DNA from 3 places in the Shewanella sp. AC34-MNA-CIBAN-0136 genome. Region 1 is predicted to be linked to each of the others. Evidence: predicted binding sites of a transcription regulator. Region 1 holds the regulator's gene; each other region holds the start of a gene.

What was found. The regulator FliA, encoded in region 1, starts transcription of late flagellar genes. The targets are predictions, from matches to a motif close to CTAAAGNTNNNNNNNNNNNNGCCGATA.
Region 2: a site for FliA is predicted at 2,146-2,172, ahead of AAEY94_RS02485 (cytoplasmic protein). Genes of this name have one in related genera too.
Region 3: a site for FliA is predicted at 2,597-2,623, ahead of AAEY94_RS13390 (DUF5610 domain-containing protein). Genes of this name have one in related genera too.

Annotation. Positions count from the first base shown of each region.
Region 1 covers NZ_JBEOPJ010000001.1:224,860-230,905, reverse strand. The annotation lists gene flhA (flagellar biosynthesis protein FlhA) at 1-823, shown strand, start outside; gene flhF (flagellar biosynthesis GTPase FlhF) at 853-2,238, shown strand; gene AAEY94_RS00955 (MinD/ParA family protein) at 2,243-3,124, shown strand; gene AAEY94_RS00950 (RNA polymerase sigma factor FliA) at 3,117-3,836, shown strand; gene cheY (chemotaxis response regulator CheY) at 3,881-4,264, shown strand; gene AAEY94_RS00940 (protein phosphatase CheZ) at 4,278-5,015, shown strand; gene AAEY94_RS00935 (chemotaxis protein CheA) at 5,031-6,046, shown strand, end outside.
Region 2 covers NZ_JBEOPJ010000002.1:170,545-176,590, forward strand. The annotation lists gene chrA (chromate efflux transporter) at 1-251, opposite strand, end outside; gene rlmC (23S rRNA (uracil(747)-C(5))-methyltransferase RlmC) at 430-1,563, opposite strand; gene ohrR (transcriptional regulator OhrR) at 1,553-2,044, opposite strand; gene AAEY94_RS02485 (cytoplasmic protein) at 2,208-2,402, shown strand; gene AAEY94_RS02490 (SpoIIAA family protein) at 2,503-2,883, opposite strand; gene mdtD (multidrug transporter subunit MdtD) at 3,152-4,561, opposite strand; gene AAEY94_RS02500 (TMEM165/GDT1 family protein) at 4,573-5,127, opposite strand; yybP-ykoY riboswitch at 5,223-5,334, opposite strand; gene AAEY94_RS02505 (aromatic amino acid transport family protein) at 5,593-6,046, shown strand, end outside.
Region 3 covers NZ_JBEOPJ010000012.1:101,860-107,905, reverse strand. The annotation lists gene AAEY94_RS13400 (extracellular solute-binding protein) at 1-836, opposite strand, end outside; gene AAEY94_RS13395 (ferredoxin--NADP reductase) at 1,052-1,801, opposite strand; gene AAEY94_RS13390 (DUF5610 domain-containing protein) at 1,944-2,561, opposite strand; gene AAEY94_RS13385 (FMN-binding glutamate synthase family protein) at 2,768-4,255, shown strand; gene AAEY94_RS13380 (hypothetical protein) at 4,427-4,618, shown strand; gene AAEY94_RS13375 (hypothetical protein) at 4,824-5,072, opposite strand; gene AAEY94_RS13370 (ABCB family ABC transporter ATP-binding protein/permease) at 5,354-6,046, opposite strand, start outside.

The sequences.
Region 1 (6,046 bases):
AATGGGTGTCGTAGTGGGTGAGGCTGAAGTTAGGCATGATTGTGAATTAGCCATTAATCCTGGCCAAGTTTACGGTAAACTAGACGGTATTGAAACTCGCGACCCAGCTTTTGGTTTAGAGGCAGTTTGGATAGCGCCAGAGCAACGTGAACATGCACAAACTTTAGGTTATACCGTCGTTGATACTGCAACGGTTGTAGCGACTCACATAAGCCAGTTACTGAGTAATAATGCTGCTAAGTTATTAGGTTACGAAGAAGTCCAGCAGTTAATGGATATGCTTGCTAAGAACTCTCCTAAATTAGTGGATGGTTTTGTACCAGATGTCATGCCTCTGGGATCAGTTGTTAAAGTGATGCAGAACTTACTTAACGAAGGGGTATCGGTACGAGATTTACGCACCATAGTGCAGACACTATTAGAGTACGGTACTAAGAGCAATGACACTGAAGTATTAACGGCGGCAGTGCGTATAGCGTTAAAACGTATGATCGTACAAGAAATCTCTGGACCAGAACTCGAAATCCCTGTCATAACATTGGCGCCAGAGTTGGAACAGATGTTGCATAAATCTATGCAGGCGACTGGCGGTGAAGGACCTAATATTGAACCTGGTCTTGCAGAGCGTATGCAGCAGTCATTATTAGACGCTGCACAGAAGCAAGAAATGGTAGGGCAACCAGCCATTTTATTGACATCGGGTATGCTTAGGTCAACGCTGTCAAGATTTGTTAAATACACTATTCCAAATTTACGAGTGATTTCATATCAGGAAATCCCGGACGAGAAACAAATTAGAATTGTTTCTGCAGTAGGCCAATAGTGATAACGTCAGTTTATAGAGGTGCATAAGTGAAAATTAAACGATTTTTTGCCAAAGATATGCGCGCTGCATTGGCTCAAGTAAAAGAAACCTTAGGTTCTGACGCTGTCATTATGTCAAATAAAAAAGTCACTGGCGGAATCGAAATTGTCGCTGCTGTAGATTATGATGAACCTAAAGCCGCCATCGCATCACAAGCGCCGACTACCGGTTTTATGGATGTTAGTGACGATAGGGTGTCATTAGGCGCTAAGCCTGTGATGAAAGCTCAATCAAAGGTGAACCCACCTCCTGAGGCCGACTCTTTACAAGCCTTACTTCAAAAACAACATAATCGCATGACACAACAAATGTCTGTCAGCCAAGATGAACCGGATTTACCAGAATGGGCCCGCCAATTACAAGGGGCAAAGTCTGCTAAACCAGCATCAACTTTTCAATCGCAAGCGGCACCAGAGCAAGCTAAAAAAACCAATAAAAATCAATCTGCTGATATGGATGCTCTGCGCGAAGAAATGGCTTCATTGCGTAACTTATTGACCCATCAAGTTTCATCGTTGATGAAAGATCAAAAAAAGCGTACCGATCCTGTTGGCGCAATGCTAGAAAGTAAATTGATTGCAGCAGAGTTTTCTCCAGCCGTTGCTGCTAAACTAGCGGGGCTAAGTCAACACTATACCCCAGCCGATTTAGTGAGAGCATTACCACAAAGTTTAGCCAATTTACTCGACAATCAAGGCGACGATATAGTTAAACGTGGTGGTGTTGTGGCGTTTGTTGGTCCAACCGGTGTAGGTAAGACAACTTCTTTAGCTAAAATAGCCGCTCGCTTTGCCGCCCATCATGGCCCAGAGCAGGTAGCATTGATTACCACAGACCATTATCGTATTGGTGCCTATGAGCAATTAGCGACTTATGGCAAAATAATGGGCTGTCCGGTTAAGCAAGCACATGATTTAACCGAATTAGAACAAATTTTATATCAATTTAGAAATCGTAAGTTAGTATTAATTGATACCGCAGGTATGGGACAGCGAGATATGCGCTTATATCAGCAACTGGATAATTTAACAGCAAATAGTAGGATCCCAATTCGGAGCTACTTAGTCTTATCTGCGACTGGTCAACGTCGTGTGTTACAAGATGCTGTAGAACATTTTAAACGAATTCCATTAGCGGGTGCGATTTTAACAAAGTTAGATGAATCGATATCAATTGCAGGTGCATTGAGCGTATTGATTCAAAATGAGTTACCATTAAGCTATGTTACTGACGGTCAACGTGTTCCTGAGGACATGAAAGTAGCAGATACGTTAGAGTTGGCTAAAAAGGCTCTCGCGGCGTTAAATGAAACAGAACAACAATCGTCACAAGACACAGTGTGGTCTAATGACACAGCCTATGCATTTGAGTAAAGATATGACTCGGGATCAAGCAAGTGGTTTACGTATGATGAATCAACCAAATAACGATAAAGTTAAAGTAATTGCCGTATCCGGTGGTAAAGGCGGAGTGGGTAAAACCAGTGTGTCAATTAATACTGCGGTAGCACTAGCTGAAAAAGGCAAACGCGTATTAGTGCTTGATGCCGATTTAGGTTTAGCCAACGTCGATGTCATGCTTGGGATACGTGCTGAGAAAAATTTATCTCATGTTTTGTCCGGAGATGCCGAATTAGATGACATCATTGTTCGTGGACCTAAAGGTATTGGTATTGTTCCTGCCACATCGGGTTCTCAAGCGATGGTTGAGTTGTCGCCAGCACAACATGCTGGACTTATCCGTGCATTTAGTGAAATGCGAACTCAGTTCGATATTTTAATTGTGGATACTGCTGCTGGTATATCAGACATGGTGCTGAGTTTTTCTCGTGCATCACAGGATGTATTGATAGTCGTTTGCGACGAACCAACATCAATTACTGATGCTTATGCGCTGATTAAAATTTTAAGTCGTGAACATGGTGTGTTCCACTTCAAAATTGTGGCAAATATGGTACGTAGTTTACGAGAAGGTATGGAATTATTTGCTAAACTCAGTAAAGTGACGGATAGATTTTTAGATGTTGCTTTAGAATTAGTGGCAACAATACCATTCGATGAAAATTTACGTAAAGCTGTTCGTAAGCAAAAGTTAGTTGTTGAAGCGTATCCTAAGTCGCCTTCAGCTATTGCTTATCATGGATTAGCCAATAAAATTATGACTTGGCCAGTTCCACAACAGCCAGGTGGTCATTTAGAGTTTTTTGTTGAACGTCTTGTACAACGTAAGCCGATACAAGAAGGAAGAACGAGTGAATAAAGCCGCCGCGTATACTCAGTTCGATAACAAAACGTCTATTGTTGAACAGTATGCACCGTTGGTAAAAAGAATTGCTCATCATATGCTGGCAAGATTACCAGCATCGGTGCAACTTGATGATTTATTACAAGCTGGGATGATGGGGTTACTTGAGGCCTCATCTAAATTTGATAACAGTAAAGGGGCTAAGTTTGAAACCTTTGCAGGCATCAGAATTCGTGGTGCAATGATAGATGAAATTCGACGTGGTGACTGGGTTCCGCGCTCAGTTCATCGTAATAATCGTCTAGTAGCACATGCAATTGATGAATTGGGGCAACTGCTTGGAAGAGATGCCAATGATACAGAAATTGCTGAAAAACTTGATATGTCTCTCGATGAATACCATCATATCTTAAATGATGTTTCTGTTGGTAAAATCATAGGCATAGAAGACCTTGGTGTGTCGCAAGATGTGTTAATCACAGACAACGAAACGCCAGATGAAACCTTTGACTCGCTTGCTGAAATTCAATTCCAATCTGCATTGGTTGAAGCAATTAAGACATTGCCAGAAAGAGATGCATTAGTGTTGTCGTTGTATTACGACGAAGCATTAAATTTAAAAGAAATCGGTGCCATCCTTGAAGTTAGCGAATCGCGAGTAAGCCAGATATTAAGTCAGGCAATGCTCAGATTAAAAGCGAAACTCAAGCATTGGACACAAGAATAATAACTTATCTAGAGCAAACGAGTGTCAGCTCACCGGAGGAAACCTTGGACAAGAATATGAAGATTCTTATTGTTGACGATTTTTCAACAATGAGGCGTATCATTAAGAACTTGTTGCGAGATTTGGGATTTAATAATACCCAAGAAGCAGATGATGGCTCAACAGCCCTACCTATGTTACAAAAAGGCGATTTTGATTTTGTGGTAACAGACTGGAATATGCCTGGAATGCAAGGTATTGATTTACTTAGAGCAATCCGTGCAGATGATTCGTTAAAGCATTTACCTGTGCTAATGGTAACTGCAGAAGCTAAGCGTGAACAGATTATTGCTGCAGCGCAAGCCGGTGTAAATGGTTATGTCGTAAAACCTTTTACCGCAGCTACATTAAAAGAAAAGTTAGACAAAATCTTTGAACGACTCGCATAAGCAAGGATAAGTCATGCAGGCATCAATATCGGGGTTAATCACTCTCGAACAGGCCCAAGAACTTGTTGAATTGCTTACCTTGGGTCAACAAGATAAAGCCGATGAAATGATCAGAGAGCTTGCAACGCCATTGCAGCGTGAGCTTTTTGAAGAAGTCGGTAAGCTAACTCGACAACTCCATAGTGCACTAAAAGATTTTCAAGTTGATAACCGTTTATCTGAATTAGCCAATACCGAAATACCAGATGCTAAAGAAAGATTGAACTATGTTATCGACATGACAGAACAAGCTGCAAATAAAACCATGGATGCAGTTGAAGAATGTCTACCTTTGGCCGATACCATCATTAGCAATATACAATCAGTGACGCCAATGTGGGATAAATTGATGCGTCGTGACATAGAAATGGGTGAGTTTAAGTCACTTTGTCATGATGTTCAGCAGTTTATGTTACATAGTGAAAATGATTCTAATCGTCTTCGCGAGTTATTAAATGAAATTTTGATGGCGCAAGACTTCCAAGATTTGACGGGGCAAATGATCCGTCGAGTGATTGATTTAGTTCGTGAAGTAGAAAGTAATCTGGTCTCAATGCTAACGGTATTCGGAGATCATACTACCGAATCATTGCCAACTATAAACGAAAATAAAATAGAAGCAGAAGGTCCCATCATGCATGCTGAACTGCGTGAAGATGTGGTGACAGGTCAAGATGAAGTAGACGATCTGCTATCAAGTCTGGGTTTCTAATTAGGAGTCAATTTAATGTCTTTTGATGTTGATGAAGAGATACTCCAGGACTTTTTAATTGAAGCTGGCGAGATTTTAGAGCTTCTACAGGAGCAGCTAGTTGCTCTTGAAAATAATCCTGATGACAGTGATTTACTCAATGCTATTTTCCGTGGATTCCATACTGTTAAAGGTGGGGCTGGTTTTTTAAGTCTAAAACCGATGGTTGACGTGTGTCATGAAGCTGAAAACACGTTCGATTTATTACGCACCGGTAAACGTGGCGTAAATGCAGAATTAATGGATATTATTTTGCAAGCGGTCGACGCGATTAATTCCATGTTTGCTCAAACTCAACAGGGAGAATCACAAGACCCTGCTGATTCTGCATTACTTGCTAAACTCAAATTATTAAGTTCAGGAGCGCCATTACCTTCAGAAATGTCGGCAGATGAGCCAGAACCAATTGAAAATATTGTTGAATTCAGTGATCCTGAATATGTCGAAGATATTAACATTCCCTCAGCGGAAGTATCTGACACTGGCAGTATTGATGACATTGATGAGTCAGAATTTGAGGCGTTGCTTGATGCCTTACATGGTCCGGGTAAAAGTCCTGTTGCAGCTAAACCTTCTGAAGTAAAAAAAGACAATATTGATTCAAAGCCTGCCGCAAGTAGTAGCGATGAAATCACTGATGATGAGTTTGAAGCATTATTAGATGAATTACATGGCTCAGGTTCATTTGAAGCTAAAACCAAACCTGCAGCTCCAACTAAGCCTGCTGCAACGCCTATTATTGAACCCCTTGTTGATTCTGATGAAATCACCGACGATGAATTTGAACGTCTTTTAGATGAATTACACGGAAAAGGTACTGCGCCAGTTGCTAAATCGCAAACGCCTCCTCCAGCTCAACCTACTAAAGCCGTTGCTCCTGTGCAAGCAGCAAAAGTTAGCCCAGCTCCTGTTGTTAAACCAGTAGCGACATCAGTCCCTGTAGTTGCTCCAAAGGTTGAACCTGTAAAAGACAAAACACCTGCTAAAGCGGC
Region 2 (6,046 bases), on a different contig from region 1:
GGCAAGGTAAAACCTAAAAAGGCGGCTAATCCACCCAATAAACCACCTCGGTGATACCCAATTGCAAACCCTATCTGGCTTGAGCCTGGCCCAGGCATAAACTGACTCAGGGCGATAAAACTTGAATATTGTTTACCGTCTAGCCATTGTAAGTCGTCAACAAATGCTTTTCTAAAATAGCCTATGTGAGCCGCAGGGCCACCAAAACTGATTAACCCTAACGCTAAAAAGCGACTGAAAATTTGCCACATCGTCCTAGTACCTTTTTTATGTTAATAAACAATGTTATGACATTGAGATGACATTTTTATGATGACAACATATACCACAACCTAACAGCTACCTTTGTTCGATATAATCTATAATTTAGCGACACCAAACGAGTACTTAATTTCGATTATAAAACACCTTAATTGATAGCAAAGACTATTACAGCTGTTCTAGCATAACCAGCACTTCAAAATGATCGGTATGAGGAAACATATCAAACATTTGAACTTTGGTGATTTGATAACCCGTAATGCACTCTAAATCGCTCATTAAGGTGTGTGGATTACAACTAGAGTACACGATTGCTTTAGGCGCAAACTCACTCAATAAATCGCATAATGATTTACCTAATCCACGCCGAGGTGGATTGACAATAATAAGATCCGGTTTATCTTGAGCAGATTGTCCTTTAGCAAAATGAGTTGAATCGAGTGCACTAAAATCCACTTGTGTAAGCCCTAGTTTGGTTGCTGACAAGATGGCACATTCTATTGCTTCAGATTCGATCTCAATTCCAGTTAAACGGGTATTGCTGTTAGCGCAATGAAGCCCAAATCCACCGACACCACAAAATAAGTCCCAAATATAGTTCGGTTTGAATTCAGTAACCCACTCCCTCGCTATTTGATACAACTGGGCGGCAACCTCCGGATTAGTTTGAAAAAAGCTTTTTGGCCGTATGAACAACGGTACATTATTAAGTTGTTCTTCTAATCGTGTTGTTTCCGTTAAAAATATTTCCCTTTCGCCTTCTAGAATAGCCATGTGGATTGGCTGAATATTGGCCGAGACTAAGGTGATTTCAGGAAACTCTTGTAATAATTGGGGTAATTCTCGTTCAATTCTCACGATGGCTTGGTCACTACGTAATACAAAACGCAGCATAAACTGGCCACTACTTTGGCTGCGAGTCAGTAAAATAAATTTTAGCTCGCCTTTGCTCTTATCGACCCGATAAGGTGGTATGCCTGCTTGCTGCACAAATCGCTCTAAACGGTGTAGCAATAATTGCATATCTTTAGGGTATAACGAGCAGTCACATAAACTGACCGGCTCCCCTTTAGGATTAACCAAACCTAAAATAGGTTTGTGAGCTGCACCTAAAACGACCATTTTGGCTTTATTACGAAAACCTGATTCTGCGCTTAATATTGGCGCTAACCATTGTTTAACTGAGATGCCGCGAAACAAATCGGTTAATTGTTGTTGCTTTACACTCACTTGCTCAACCATAGGTAGTTGAATATTGCGGCATGACAGACAATCGCCACGCTCAAAATAATCACATTTCACAGCTGCTCGCCTCTCCGGAATTTAACATGGTAAATGCTTGATCACACAGTTGCTTTAATTGTTGTAAGTTTTCAATAGTGCCACCTACTTTACAACGCATCTGTTCAGGAATACTCAACGCTTGCTGATGTAATTGCTGGCCTTGCTCAGTAACATGTAACACCCGCACGCGTTCATCTAACTCACTGCGACCACGGCTCACTAAGCCCTTGCCTTCTAAACGCTTTAGCAAGGGCGTTAACGTTCCAGAATCTAGATGTAATTTTTCACCTAAGGTTTTAACACTAATCCCCGGCTCTTTCCAAAGTACCATCATCACTAAATACTGAGGATAAGTCAGCGATAACTCATCTAATAATGGTCGATATGCGCGGATCATCGCATTAGTCGCACTATACAATGAAAAACACACTTGATTTTCAAGTGCTAGCGGGTTTTGCGCTGAAGGTAATTGAGACTCAGTAAGCGCTTTATTAGACATAGGCTTCACTCCACTAACCAATAATATGAGTTAATTATAACATTGGTTGTGCGCAACCTATAATCAAAAAAAGCTCAACGAATGCTTTTTAGCAAAAATGTGTCAAGCACTTCGATTTTCAGCCGATATACTATTACCATCCGACTTTATATTAAGGTTAACCATGTCAATTAGTGTTAATTCACCGTCTTCAATGCCAACAACGATTGATTCTGGCAGCAGCTTAAAAGTGGCCGTAATGGCTAAAGAACAGCAAAAGATTGAAGGTCAAATGGCATTGCAGCTCATTGAAGCAGCGCAACCACCTGCGCCGCAGCCCGTTGGCAACAGTGGTCACAATGTTAATACCACTGCGTAAATGCTTATAGCCCTAGAGAATCTGTTCCTAGGGTTAATCATGCCATCACAACGGTAAAGATCTAGGCATCATTCGAGATAAACATACCTTGAACATCGTATTAGTATCGAAGCCATTTCAACGCATCATCTTCATCGTCGAAATATTTTATCTCGCCCGCAATAAACCAACTACCGACTTTGGCCGCCCATTCTTGCCAATCTCTATTGCCCCAAATGGCCACTCTTTCAAACTCAGATTTGTGCTTTAACCCCAGCTTTAAATCATCCCACGCGGCGCGCAAATCCCAACCGTCGAGCTCGGTAGCATCGAGAAACAAACTCACTTTAGGTTGATCAACTTGGCTTAATGCCCCCTCTAGCATAGGGGTAATGACGAGATAGTCTTCGTGGGTTAATGTGCCAATGGCTTTTAATGTCACAAAAAACACATTTTCAATTCGGTTTATGCCTATCGATAAACCATGTTTCTTCATATCCATATCGTGACTCCTTTAACTATCAGCTTACTATCCGTTTACCATCCGCTTACACATTAATATGCACACGCCTATCCATAAAGCTTATGCATGCTTATATTTTAACCAACCATACAATGAAGTGTGTGCCGGACTGCACAAAAAACTAATGGGAAATTAAAATTGAGGTTTATCTGCATCATATTCAGAGCATCATTTTGGTAAAAAATACCGCGTTATAAATAATCGCAAAATACCTTTTTTTATCCGAAATCGGCGAAATTATGCACTGTTATGAATGGGTTATCCGACGGCCATCGTCTTTAGATAATTGCGAAAATATCACTGCGGCTAACATTGTCATAAGACCAACGGTAACGAAAGTCAGTTGGAAAGCGCCAAGTACCGTTCCCGCTGTACCGCTGCCGACATCGGTACTGAAGCCACCGAGCAAAGCACCTGCACACGCAACCCCTAAACTTAATGATAATTGACCTACTACCGACAATAGACTGTTACCGCTACTGGCATTAACATCATCAAGATCTATTAAGGTCACGGCATTCATGGCCGTAAATTGTAACGAGTTAATCGCGCCAAGAATCGCCAACAGAGCTAATAGCAACCAGTAAGGAGTTTGTTCGCTAACCAAGCCCATGGTCGCCAGCATAACGCCAAGCGCCAAAGTATTCGCGGTAAGCACTACTCGATAACCTAAGCGTTCGATAATCGGTCGAGCCACTGATTTGGCCATTATTGCTGCAGCGGCCAGCGGCAGCATACTCATTCCAGCCTGAGATGGTGAATAACCCAGTGCAACTTGCAGCAACAACGGCACCAAGAATGGCAATGCACCACTGCCCAAACGAGCAAACAGATTACCAAAAAGACCAATAGCAAATGTTTTGGTGTTGAATAGCGATGGCGAAAACAGTGGATGACTAATACGACCAGCCCGCAGCCAATATGCTATCAAACACGCCATACCACCAAATAACAGCAACATCACCCGTAAGTGTGGCAAGTGCAGTTCGCCGAGTCCTTCCATAGCGATGGTGATCAATAACATCGCAGCCCCAAACAACAAAAATCCGAAGCTATCGAAACGTGATTTTTCCTTACCACGAAGATCTGGAATGAACTTCCACACCGCATAACAACCGACTACACCGACAGGCAGATTGATTAAAAAGATCCAATGCCATGTCAAGTATTGCACCATCCAACCGCCCATCGTTGGACCAAGCAGTGGCCCCAGTAAACCGGGGATGGTGATAAAGCCCATAATCCGTACCAATTCCGAACGTGGATATGCCCGCAGCACTACAAGTCGGCCGACTGGCAACATTAAAGCACCACCTAACCCTTGTACCACCCGAGCACCAATCAGCATATCTAATGAATTGGACAATGCACAAAGCAATGATCCAAAGCTGAACAATAAGATCGCACCAAAGAAGATTTTTTTGGTGCCAAAGCGATCAGCGATCCAGCCAGAAGCAGGGATCAGCAATGCTACGGTGAGCATGTAAGCGATAATCACGCCTTGCATACGCAGCGGGTCTTCATTTAAATCACTGGCCATAGCGGGTAATGCAGTATTCAGGATCGTTCCATCGAGTGACTGCATAAAAAAAGCAATGGCAACAACCCAGGGCAACCCGCGGGCAGTATCTGCATCAAGAACTTGGTTATCGGACATTGAACCTCCTTTTACCACAGCAGTGTAGCGACCCCAAGTAGCGCAAACAACACAGCACAACCGCGATGAATCAGTTTCATGGGCAATTTGTTAGCACTAAAATGCCCAGCCAGCACAACTGGGACATTAGCAATTAACATTCCCAATGTCGTGCCGATGACAACCCATGTCAGTGCTTGGTATTTTGCCGCTAAGACTACTGTCGCAATTTGAGTCTTATCCCCTATTTCAGCAATAAAAAACAAAATAAACGTCGCAGTAAAAGCACCGAGTTTATAGAAGCGATTATCATCATCATCCATTTTATCGGGTATCAGCACCCATAGTGCAATAGCAAAAAATGACCCGGCCACCAGATAGGTCGCCCATTGTGGATCAATCCACGCAATGGCCCATTGACCTAGCCATGCAGCAAGAAAATGATTTAATAATGTGGCGAACAAAATGCCTGAGATTATAGCGGTTTTATTGCTAAATCTCACCGCGAGCAGTAAGGCTAATAATTGAGTTTTGTCGCCTATTTCAGCGATGGCAACAGTAATAGTTGAGGCGAATAAAGCTTCCAATGTGATATTCCTAGGGGTAAATGACAACTAAGCACGAGCCACCGCATACCCCTTGATGCAGTTACTGTGCTTAGGTCTCGCTTGGTAAAATCACTGATTAACAGTGTGTTACTGTCTGCACCATGGCGTGAGGCCAATTATGTTGATACAGACATCTTGTGTGCCATAACAGCAAGACAAGATTAGCTACTCCCCTAAAACAAGTCGCATTATAACGATTAAATAATTTTATTCAACGCACTCATTTTACATTGTAAATTCGACATATAAATAACCTTACCCTACTCGTAACGCCGTAATGCTACGCTATTGCAATAATCACGTGTAAAAAAGTTTGGTCTATTGTTGTGTAATTGTTTATAAACATAGCTGTTAGCCTTTAACAGTCAAAGATCCTTGCCTGCTCTGTCACCCTTCTGCTAATGTCCGACACAAATAAAATAATAATTAAACAGGACGTTTTCTGTGAATTTTAAAACTTTAGGTTCTATTTCGATTGTCGCGGGAACGGCAATTGGCGGAGGCATGCTAGCGCTACCATTAGCAACAGCAGCTTTGGGGATGATCCCCGCATTAATCTTATTAGTGGTTATTTGGGGTTTATCGGCTTACACCTCGTTACTGATGTTAGAAATTAATCTTCATAGTGGTGTCGGCGATAACGTCCATGCCATTACCGGTAAAACACTGGGCAAAGTCGGCCAGCTCATTCAAGGTGGCTCATTCCTTAGCTTATTATTCGCCTTAACCATGGTGTATCTAATGGGAGGGTCATCGCTATTAGAAACCCGTTTACAACCCATCGGCATTAACATGAGCAACCAAGTCGCCGTCATACTGTTTACGGTTATTTTTGGTGGCTTGATTGCCATTGGTGTTAAATGGATTGATAAAGTATCACGTATTTTATTTACTTCTA
Region 3 (6,046 bases), on a different contig from region 1:
TGTGCAACGTTTGAAGTAAGAAATTCCATTAGCTTAATCGCATTATCTTTATGCGGTGAATGTTTGGCTAATGCCATACCTGATACGTTTACATGAGCACCACGGTTCTGTTGATTAGGAAAGTTAATTTCAACCGCTTCAGCCCAGCTTTTCTGATTTTTATCCATCAGCATGTTGCCGTAGTAGTAGCTGTTACCGATAGCAATGTCACACATGCCTTCTTTAACTGCTAATACTTGATCACGATCATTGCCTTGAGGCTTACGAGCTAAATTAGCTTTTACCCCTTCTAACCAGGTTTTCGTTTTTGCTTCACCGTCATGGGCAATCATCGACGCCACTAATGCGACGTTATAAGGGTGTTTACCGCTGCGGGTACAAATTTTACCTTTGTATTCTGCTGAAGCTAAGTCTTCGTAATCGATGTCAATTTTACCGCTACGCTCTTTTGAAGAATACAGATTACGAACACGCATCGTCAGCGCATACCAATTGTTCTGTTGTGACCGATATTGAGGGGGAATATTGCTATTAATCACCGCACTGTCGACGGGAGAAACAAGATCTTTTTCCACTAATTCCATTAAGCGAGGGAAGTCAGATGTTAACACCACGTCAGCGGGAGATAGGCGACCTTCACGTACCATACGTTCTGCAATGCCATCTTTAGCAAAAACAACCTTTACGTCGACACCACTTTGCTCGGTAAACTTTTCTAGAATAGGTTCAATCAGGAAAGCTTGGCGATAAGAATAAACCGTTAATGCATCTGCAGCACTCACAGAAGAAGCAACACAAGCCAAGCCTAATAATGCGACACTTTTTAGCAATTTCATTAATCAACGCTCCTTAACTGAATCAATATTCCGCCGCCACCGGCGCAATTGATAATGGTTATCAATTGCAACAGAGTAAGTGATCATATCAAAAGGAGCAAGTGCTGTTTCACATTCAGCGGTTAAAACGCCAAGGCTAAAACATCAAATTGTTATGCTGTAAGCCAATATGGCAAGCTTAAGCCACTATCATGAAATTATGATTGACCAAAACACTACCAGTATTTTTCGACCGTAATTTGTCCAGGCGCTCGTCGAAGATTTTTTACTAAGCCTTTTTCAACTAAAGCGGTTTGCGCATCATTTATCATTCCTGGGTTACCACAAATCATCACTTGAGAATGTTCCGCATTAATCCCTAAGCCTGCTTTCTGTTCAATTAATCCGCTGCTAATGCCATCAGGAATACGACATGATAAGCCTTCGGGATATTCTTCACGGGTCACAATGGGAATAAACACAAACTGTTGAGGATATTGACTAATAAACTGTTTAATCGTTTCTAAATAAGCTAAATCTTCACCAAGTCTTACACCATAAACTAGCACGACTTTTTCAAAGCGTTGCCAAGGCTCATCGGTTGCAAGCATAGAGATAAAAGGCCCCACTGCAGTGCCTGTTGATAACAGCCATAAGTGTTTACCTTGCAATGCCCCTTTAGGCACCTCATCTAAGGTCATAAAACCGGTCGCTTTGGGCGTGATTTGAATGGTATCACCTGGGCTTAATGCTTTTAGATCTGGAGATAACTGACCATCCTCTACCGCAACAGCCAGCACCTCGACATAATCAGTCCCAGGGGGATTTACAAGCGAATACGCACGCGCGACACGTTTATCATCACGCATTTGGCTGAGCTTAATAAACTGACCTGCGATAAAAGGTTCGACATCGGCTTTGATACGCAACGAGAATAATTTATCATTCCAATCAATGCGTTTTAGCACGGTACCGGTAATCCACATGACTTTGTTCCTTTTAGACTGGCGTATGTATTTACTATAATACCAATCTATACAGATATTTGCTTAATTAAAAGCCTCCCCGATTTATATCTATAGTGAATAATCACACGCGATTAACTCACTTAAAAGAACAGAGCTAAGTTTACGTAGTTGATGAATCTTGCTTAGCTGAATGGGCATCTAGGCGGTCTTGTTGAAACTGAGCAAGTTTTTGTTGTATGAGCTCATAGGTTTGATCGACTCCTGCTGCAATATCGCCTTCTAATACTTTGAGCCCAGATAAGATATCGCTAGCCTCTTTAAAACCTTGATCAATAGCATCACCAATTTTCACCATAAAACTGCTAACTTGCTCATCAAACCCCATGGATTTATTTTGTTGTTGATGTACCGAGAAGAAATTTGTCGCAAAGCTGACAATACGATCGGCTGTCGCTTCAGGAGAGTAATCCACTCCACTTTCAATACTTTTTTGGACTGAGTTCTCCCCCAGTGTTGGCGCAAGCTCTTCATTAATGGCTTCAATCGCGGCACGGTAAAGTAATGCCATAGACTTATCACCCGCAGCAATACTGACTTCTTCTTGCGCCGCTAAAATCGAATTATTCATCATTTGTCGACTTAGCTGATTGCTGGTTAACTTAGGCTCAACCGGGGAATTTTTCTCAGCTTGGTGGCTTGATGAAGTTTGCGATGTATTAACTGTTTTATTGTCACGCAGTGGACTGGCATTACTGCTATTTGATTGTTTAATTTCCATGATATTAGCTCGCATACAATGACCGATAGCTTAATTATCGACCAAAAAACTCATTTCTAAAGTCATAAATTAAAACAATTAAGAGAAATTTATTAATATCAATTTTACTAAAGAATAGCCTGTTGATTAACATCATCAATTTAACTTGCCCAAATGAACATCTGCTAATATGGTAATCAGATTGATAGCCAAATAGGAATAACAACATGCCGCAACAACATTGGTTCATGTGGGGAATAGATATTTTTTCTGGTCTTTTCTTAGTGTTATTTTGGTTATTACTGATCGCTGTAATTTACATGTTTATCGCTGATAAACTGCAAACCAAACAAGCCATTCGACACAACTACCCTGTTATCGGTCGATTTCGATATATATTTGAAAAACAAGGTGAGTTTTTTAGACAATACTTTTTTTCTCAAGATCGCGAAGAACTGCCGTTTAATCGAGCCGAACGTAGTTGGGTATATCGCGCAGCTAAAAATGTTGACAGGACAATTGCGTTTGGGTCGACACAAGTTCTGGATAAACCGGGTGCGGTAATGTTCATGAACTCAGCATTCCCCGTCAGTGATCATGACACTCACCAAACCATCGCGGTAATCATTGGTCCTGAATGTAAACACCCTTACACAACCGATAAAATTTGCCATATCTCGGCCATGAGCTTTGGAGCCTTGTCTCGCCCAGCCATTACAGCACTATCCCATGGTGCAGCAAAAGCAGGCTGTTGGCTCAATACTGGCGAAGGTGGGTTAAGTCCTTATCATCTAAAAGGACATTGTGATTTAGTGTTTCAGATAGGTACCGCTAAATATGGTGTGCGTAACGAGCATGGTCATTTAGACCCACAAAAACTGACCGATATTGCAGCTCATCCTGAAGTAAAAATGTTCGAAATTAAATTAAGCCAAGGTGCTAAGCCTGGCAAAGGTGGTATTTTACCGGCGATAAAAGTCACCGAAGAAATCGCAGCTATTCGCGGTATCCCAGCAGGACAAGACTCCATAAGCCCCAATGGCCACATTGAATTACATAATGTTGCTGACATTGTCGATATGATCAATCAAGTAAGAGATATCAGCGGTAAACCAACCGGTATTAAAGCGGTATTAGGTGACATGTCATGGGTTACTGAATTTCTAGATGAAATTGAACGTCGTGGTATTGAATATGCGCCAGACTTTTTTACCTTAGACAGTTCAGATGGTGGTACGGGCGCGGCACCACAAGCCTTAATGGATAATGTCGGCTTACCATTGCGCCAAAGTTTACCGTTACTGGTTGATTTACTTAATGAACGCGGCTTTAAACAACGCATTAAAGTGATTGCGACCGGTAAAATGATCATGCCGTCATACGTGGCATGGGCATTAGCCACTGGCGCCGACTTTATTGCTTCAGCTCGCGGAAACATGTTTGCCTTGGGCTGCATTCAATCGTTACAGTGCAACCGAGACACCTGCCCAACCGGTATAACGACCCATAATATACGATTGCAAAAAGGCTTGGATCCAAAAGATAAATCTGCACGCGTCGCAAACTACAATCATTTCTTACATTACGATTTAAACATGATCGCACATTCATGTGGTGTAACCGACCCAAGATACTTAACTCGCCATCATGCCCGAATAGTGCAATCAACGGGTGTAGCGGTCACTCTCGATAAACATTACCGACATATGCAATAAATTAAACCTCAACCCCAGTGAATAACTGGGGTGCGCTGAGCGGATTACTGAGGTGCACTCAGCGGATTACTTTGCCGAATTTAAGAATAGGTGTACAATATACTTTGATATCGATCACAATAAGCAGTATTAATGTGATTTTAAAGAGGCATCAATTCAGGGGATTTCGTGTTGAACATAAAAACGAATGCAGCAGATCTAAATGTCAAAAGCTTAAGTTTAAGCTGCAGAAACTGTAATCGGATGACAGAAATCGAAGGTGAATTTGTGTGTTTTGAACAAGGAAAAATCAAACGCTTAACTTTAGATCCTTCTCCAGCTGCACTCATAAAAATGGTCTGTATTGGTTGGCAGAAAAAGTAAGCTTTTGATCATTAGTAGCAGCACTCGTTACCATTGAATCAACTCACTATAATTCCTATCTTCTTCCAAGTATTTGATACCGTAAACCAGCCAAATACTAGCGACTAAAGTCATTTGAACATGTCAAAATACATCCGTTGATATCACTTTATCTGCATAATATGCAAATCAATGAACCAACATAAGTTGATTAACGCGATGTAAACTAAGAAAGCATGTCCTGCGGATCATCACTTTGTTTAATAATGTTTTTATCAAGGTCTTTGTTCATTGCTTTAGCTAAAGTGAGTCCTCGAGTCGTTACTCTCAAACCGGCACATAAGTCGTCATAAACTATTTTAATAGCATCATCAGACATGTTACGCGTTTTAAGCATTGCCATAATAGCAAACCAATCGGTTGTCACTTGATGTCGGGTGCCTTCTAGCGCCGCAATTAACGCAATATTATGCACAAGTCACCTCCATACACGAATTCGCACCTTTGATAAAATCCAATTGATTGAAAAATAAAGTTATCTGGAATAAATAACCCACAAGTTAGGCTATAGATTAACTGCGTTGATCACTGTCGTCAAAAGATTCATTCGCGTTAAATATATCCAGACGATTTAAACACCACTCAGCGCTGTTAAAGTAGTCAGATACTGAGTGTTTACGCTATAGAGATTTTTATTTGTGGCAACGACAGTATTTTACCCGACAACATCATAGCGCGATATCCATTGACCAACCCTTAATCATTTGGCAGATCTTTTTGTTCATGTTGAATATGCCAAAGCCGAGCATAAAGCCCTTGTTGAGCTAACAAACTGGTATGAGTTCCATGTTCAACAATCTTACCTTTACTCAATACAACGATTTGGTCAGCATCAATAATGGTCGATAAACGATGGGCGACGACTAAACTTGTATGGCCTTTGGCTGCATCTCGCAAGGCGCTCAAAATGGCTTGCTCTGAGCGTGAGTCTAATGAAGATGTGGCTTCATCGAACACTAAAATAGGCGCTCCTTTCAACACCGCGCGTGCAATAGCAACTCGTTGCTTTTCGCCGCCGGAGAGCTTTAATCCTCGCTCACCGACCTTGGTGTTACCTTTATCCGGCAATGATTCAATAAAGTCACTCAAATGAGCCAATTTAATCGCCGCGAGAATCTCATCATGGGTAGCATTTGAGCGGCCATACCTAATATTTTCATAAATAGAATCATTAAATAACACAGTATCTTGCGGTACCACTGCGATGGCTCTTCGTAAGGCCTGTTGGCTAAGTTGACGCACATCAATACCATCAATAGTGATAGACCCACGGTCAACATCATAAAAGCGGAATAACAGTTTAATGATAGTTGACTTACCTGCGCCACTGTCGCCCACTACGGCAATTTTTTTCCCTGCTGGCACATCAAAACTAACGCTGTTTAAAAT